One region of the Peribacillus sp. FSL H8-0477 genome, then DNA from elsewhere that is predicted to be linked to it. Evidence: riboswitches for the same ligand, from Rfam matches in the RefSeq annotation. Region 1 holds a riboswitch; the other holds the start of a gene.

What was found. Region 1 has a riboswitch for glycine ahead of gcvT (glycine cleavage system aminomethyltransferase GcvT). Riboswitches for the same ligand answer to the same signal wherever they lie in the genome.
Region 2: another riboswitch for glycine. It lies ahead of MHI18_RS14515 (amino acid permease); the one in region 1 lies ahead of gcvT (glycine cleavage system aminomethyltransferase GcvT).

What each region holds. Positions count from the first base shown of each region.
Region 1 is NZ_JBBODE010000001.1:1,088,518-1,091,721, reverse strand. Features, by position in the region: gene MHI18_RS05625 (DEAD/DEAH box helicase) at 1-1,140, opposite strand, end outside; glycine riboswitch at 1,385-1,473, shown strand; glycine riboswitch at 1,477-1,559, shown strand; gene gcvT (glycine cleavage system aminomethyltransferase GcvT) at 1,638-2,744, shown strand; gene gcvPA (aminomethyl-transferring glycine dehydrogenase subunit GcvPA) at 2,761-3,204, shown strand, end outside.
Region 2 is NZ_JBBODE010000002.1:585,553-588,756, forward strand. Features, by position in the region: gene MHI18_RS14505 (sodium:solute symporter family protein) at 1-218, opposite strand, end outside; gene MHI18_RS14510 (DUF3311 domain-containing protein) at 215-415, opposite strand; gene MHI18_RS14515 (amino acid permease) at 557-1,897, opposite strand; glycine riboswitch at 2,005-2,083, opposite strand; gene MHI18_RS14520 (SLAP domain-containing protein) at 2,227-2,604, opposite strand; gene adhP (alcohol dehydrogenase AdhP) at 2,907-3,204, shown strand, end outside.

The sequences.
Region 1 (3,204 bases):
GTATTCTGTGAAAATGATGACTTTGTCATTGATTTTCTGTATAAGCTCTAACGTTTTTTCCGCTTTTGAATTGTTCGAAACGGCGTTTACTTTTTCGATAAGCTGATCGATGCTTTCTAAATAAGCTGGTGACGGATTTTCGGCTTTTTCCTTCATGTTTTTTAAGGTATAGTAAACGGCTTCTCTGCTGCTGCATGCTTCACGCTGAAGAGTTAGCCCCGAAAAGGAGCTGCTTTTGCCGGATTCTCCGGGTTTAAACGCCACGATTGCATCATACAGTGCTTGTTCGGTTGGGGAAAAATCAATAACTGTTGTTTCAACATGTCGTTTGGTCCATTCAATCCCAGTATCTGCCCTCCGGTTGCGGATCATGACGGTATTAACGAGCAGCTTCAAATCCTCATCTTCTAACACAAGACGGCCTTTGCCTTTATACTTTTCAGAAAACAGGGCTTCGTTACCGAGGTGGCCGGGTTTGAGCAGTGAGACAAGATGGAAAATTTCTTCGACTTTATTCTGAATAGGTGTAGCTGTCAAAAGCAGACAAAAGCGTTTTTTTAACCGCTGCACAAATTCATAGTTTTTTGTTTTATTGTTTTTTAATTTATGGGCTTCATCAATAATTATTAAATCGTATTCTTGTTGAAGGATAATGTCTCGGTGGGGATCACGTTTGGCTGTATCAATAGAAGAGACGATACAGTCGCAGCTGTCCCAGACATAGCTTTTTCGCTGAATCACCGCTGGAATATGGAATTTTGTATTTAATTCAAAGGCCCATTGACTGACAAGGGAGGCGGGAACTAGGATTAATACTTTTTTTACGAGTCCGCGAATCATATATTCTTTTAATATTAAACCTGCTTCAATTGTTTTTCCTAAACCCACTTCATCAGCTAAGATAGCTTTTCCATGCATGGTCTCCACAACCTGCCTAGCTACTTCCAGCTGATGAGGAAGCGGCTTTAGCTGTGGTAAATGTTTCGGCGCTTGAAGGCCGTTAAACTCTGGGATAGCTAAATGCGTTTCCGCTTCAATGGCAAGCTTATACAAATCCCAATTAGCCCATGGTCCATCTTCAGCTGTTTTATGTAAAAATTCCTTACTCCAGTCGGAATCAAATGATATTTGGATTTTCATCGTTTTCATCCTCTTTTTTTCTAGGATTTTTTGTATATGTTCATTAAAAGCGAACGTTATAAAGATGAGTTATGATTTCGTTCACTTGTGTATGCTTTTTAGTCAGAAAATGATTGCATAAAAAATAGACTTAATGGTAGGATGGGAGTATCTCAATTGTTATCTATTAATTCAAACTACTTTACTAAACGAATTGAAGTTATTCCCTTACTATGTACCATTTTAGGAAAAATATTATATGCGGATGAAGACAAGGGGAGAGACTACGTCATGTAGCGCCGAAGGAGCAAGCTTAGCAGTGAATCTCTCAGGCAAATGAACTCTTGTTGGACGCAACTCTGGAGAGTGTTACGGGCTGAACCGTGACCACCAAAGGGGAAAACCTTTCTAAGGCAAAACTTTCAGGTTTCAGGACAGAGAAAAAGCTCAAGCGGGCTTCTCTGTCCTTTTTTGTGTGTTCTTAAAGCGATACCTAAAACTCAAGGGGAGGGATTTTTTTGACTAATTTAAAACGTACGGCTTTATTTGATGAGTATGCTGCAAGTAATGGAAAGACCATTGATTTTGGCGGCTGGGAACTTCCTGTTCAATTTTCAGGTATTAAAAATGAACATGAAACTGTGCGGACGAAAGCTGGATTATTTGATGTATCGCATATGGGTGAGATCGAAGTTAAAGGACCTGGAAGCTTGTCCTTTTTACAGAAAATAATGACGAATGACGTACAGAAGCTGACAGACGGCCGTGCTCAATATAGTGCGATGTGCTATGAGAATGGCGGCACGATTGATGATTTACTGATTTATAAAAAAGCGGCAGATGATTATTTGGTCGTAGTAAATGCCTCTAATATAGAAAAAGACTTTCAGTGGATGCAGCAAAACCTGAGTCAGGATGTGGAACTGACAAATAAGTCAGCTGATATTGCGTTACTGGCACTACAGGGGCCGCTTGCAGAATCCATTCTGCAAAAACTTGCAGGAGATACAGATGTAAGTGAAATTAGTTTTTTTACTTTTAAAGAAAATATTGATTTAAATGGAAAAAAAGTAATGGTTTCTAGGACCGGTTACACAGGGGAAGATGGTTTTGAAATTTATTGTAATCGTGATGATGCTCCCATGCTTTGGCAAATGATTTTGTCAGCAGGAGAGAATGAGGGTCTTCTGCCGATTGGCCTAGGTGCACGTGACACGCTTCGTTTTGAGGCAGGACTGCCGTTATACGGTCAAGAGCTGTCTGCAGATATTACTCCAATCGAAGCGGGGATCGGTTTCGCTGTTAAGACAAATAAAGAGGAAGACTTTTTCGGCAAAGCCGTTCTAGCCTCTCAAAAAGAAAATGGTGCTAAACGGAAGCTGGTCGGAATCGAGATGATTGATCGAGGAATTCCAAGACACGGATATGCTGTTTTTAGCGGAGACGATCTGATTGGTGAAGTAACTACTGGTACACAGTCACCGACACTCAAAAAAAATGTTGGATTAGTGCTGGTGAAAAAAGAATTTGCTGAAGTCGGTACAGAGGTAGAGGTTGAAATCCGTTCTAAACGATTAAAAGCAATAGTTGTGGCAACGCCATTTTATAAAAGGCAGAAAAACTAGAGGGGATTGATTACATATGAAGCACCGCTACTTACCGATGACCGAACAAGATAAAACGGAGATGCTGGCTGCAATAGGCGTAACAACCGTAGATGAATTATTTAGTGATATTCCCGAAAAGGTACGCTTTAAAGGCGAGTATAAGATTAAACCCGCAAAATCTGAATCCGCTTTATTGAAGGAGTTGAGCACTCTTGCTGCTAAAAATGCTGATTTAAAACAGTATACATCGTTTTTAGGTGCAGGTGTGTATGATCATTATGCTCCGATTATTGTTGATCATGTCATTTCTCGTTCAGAGTTTTATACAGCGTATACGCCTTACCAGCCAGAAATCTCTCAAGGGGAGCTGCAAGCAATCTTTGAATTTCAAAGCATGATCTGTGAATTAACAGGTATGGATGTAGCAAATTCATCCATGTACGACGGTGGGACAGCACTTGCGGAGGCAGCTATGCTA
Region 2 (3,204 bases), on a different contig from region 1:
GCAGGTGCACCTTTACTGTAAGCCCAGCCGCTGCCTCCAAGAAATGAAAAGGTGGTGTAAATCTCTCCAGCCATCAATAAAAAGACGAAAATTGTACCAAATCCCCGACCGCCGACTGTCCATTGTTCTAAGTTCATATCTTTGCCTTTTGTAGATCGAATGCCTAGAAAAATGGATAAAATTAAAAATCCTAGAATAATGATCAGTGCGATATTCATTCTTCTTCACCTTCTCGATTTCTTGGATCAAGCTTATACATAACAGCTAAGACGGCGGAAGTAAGGACGACCCACATTGCCATCCAAAACATATAAAAAGGCATTCCTAATACATAGGGTTCAATACGATTAACAAAAGGAAGAAACCCCAAGATTCCGATAAAAGGAACTAAAGTTAGAACATATAAAATCTTCATTTATAAAAACCCCTTTGTCTTAAAATACGCATTTTCTAGTAAAGTAATGTAACGATAATATATAGTAGCTTTCATGATTTGTATAGGAAAAATTTTATTTTAGAAAAATAGGGTACCCCCAGTTTGGGGGTACCCGTATTATCATTTGTTTTTCTGATAATTATATAGAATCACTAAAAGAATAAACCAGAATGGGGTCATCAATAGGGATAAACGTGTAGCTTCTGCAAACAACATTACGATAAGAATAAATAGGAACAACCCTAAAATAACGTAATTGATAAACGGCGTAAAGGGAGCCTTGAATGTTGATACAGCCCTTAAGTCTGGTCGTGTTTTCGTATATCTAATATGAGAAATTAAAATGATACTCCATACCCAAATGAAACAAATGGCAGAGATGGTGGTCACCACTGTAAAAGCTTGTTCCGGGATTATTTTACTGAGCAAAGCGCCAATTGAGACAACAACCGTTGAGGTAATCAAGGCATTACTTGGAACAGCATGTTTATTTAATGCTGCAAATTTACGGGGCGCCTCATTATTGTTACTCAGTGTGAACAGCATCCTGCTGGTAGAGAATAATCCACTATTTCCAGCAGAAGCCGCTGAGGTTAGTACAACAAAGTTAATAATACCTGCAGCAACAGGGATACCAATTAGAGCAAACACCTCAACGAATGGACTGCTCGCAGCATCAAGCTGTGTCCATGGATTTACACAGAGAATGACGAAAATTGCGCCGATATAGAACAATAAGATCCGTACAGGAATTTTATTGATGGCAGAAGGGATATTCTTTTTAGGATTAGCTGTTTCCGCTGCCGTTACACCAACTAACTCCACGCCAACAAAGGAAAAGACAACCAACTGTAAAGAAAGTAAGAATCCAGACATACCATTAGGGAACATACCTCCGTGACTCCAAAGATTGGTGACAGAAACGGTTCCTGTATTTGTTTTGAATCCAATTACTAAAAGGACAACGCCTATAATAATCAAGGCAATAATAGTGACGACTTTAATAAGTGAGAACCAAAATTCCAATTCTCCAAATAACTTAACAGTCAACAGGTTCAAGCATAATAAGATAACCAGGCATCCAAGAGCTGGTATCCATTGAGGAATATCGAACCAATATTGCATATAGACACCAACAGCGATGATATCGGCCATTGCGGTCATAATCCAACAAAACCAATATGTCCACCCTGTTACAAACCCCGCCCATGGCCCAACATATTCAGCTGCGAATTCGGTAAACGAGGTGTACCCTGCATTGGATAAAAGTAACTCTCCTAATGCCCGCATTACAAAAAATAAGGAAATCCCTATAATCAAGTAGGAAAAGATGATGGAGGGACCTGCCAATTGTATGGCCCGTCCAGATCCTAAAAACAGGCCAGTACCAATGGTACCGCCGATGGCAATGAGTTGTACATGCCGGTTTTTTAAATCTCTTTTTAATTCTTGTTTAGCCAATCTGTACGCCTCCGTTGTCAAAAATTCTTAGTTGTAAACTCAAAAAAAAACAATAAAAAAAGAGACTGGAATCTACCAATCTCAAAGGTTTAAGAATAACAAATATTCGTTACTCTTCTGTCCTTTTGCCTGAGATTATGAATCCTTCGGCGCTGTACTTTGTACAGTCTCTCCAGAAGCTGCTCCTGTTATAGTGTAATCCATAACATTCAACGCTTATAGTATGAAGTTGTAAATACTCGCCAGAGATTTTTCTCTCTGAGCAATGAATTATATCGATAAAATATTAATAAATATTATCATTGATTTTAGTTCAGGTCAAATACGATTTAGGATAAAATCTCTAATAAGCCGTTTCGGTTTGCGGGATTATTTAAACAGTCAACAGGAAAAATAAACGTCCAAGGCATACTTACTTCTGGTTCAATGATCAAAGAAGGATGGGTAAATATATGCTCAGCTGCCACATTATCTCCTTCAATATAACGGAGTATAGTGTTATGAAAGGTAAGTGTCTGGTTAGTGAAATTATGAATCAGAACGGTGATTAATAATTCTCCTTTGTAATTCGATGCGTACCAAACAGGAACTAGCTGTGTACGATTAGTATCCGATAGACATGTTTTTGCAAACATTTCTTGGAACATGATTCGATCCTTAGAAGATAGAGCTTTGTCCCATGACGGTTCAAACTTAAGTTGTTGCATATACGGAACCCTCTTTTCTGTGACTACGATTTATTTACTATAATATCACATGCTCTACCAAGACCTGTAAGCAATGCCTTACCCAATCCTCTCCACCTTAATTTTTGAAACGGCTCGAATAGAGGCTTTTTACTCATTTTCGATTTAATAGAGGGAGATAACACCTCTTTTCTGTAAAATAATGTTTTATATTGGTAGAATAGAAAAATATAAGATTATATGTATTGTTTTTCATATTTGAGAAGTATATAATAAGTTTGTGAAATGATTCACAATATACTTTACTGAGGGGGACAATTTAGATGAAAGCAGCTGTAGTAAGTTCAATTAATCCTGGGAAAGTTGAGATAGTAGATAGAGAGGTACCAACAATTGGACCTGGACAAGCACTAGTGGATGTTGAATATTGCGGAGTTTGTCATACTGATTTGCACGTTGTTAAGGGAGATTTCGGTGAGGTTCCTGGACGTGTGCCCGGTCATGAAGGTATTGGAATTGTGAAAGAGATTGCTAATGATGTAACGAGTTTAAAAGTCGGAGACCGTGTAAGTATTGCTTGGTTTTATCAAGGATGCGGAACATGTGAATATTGTTTGACTG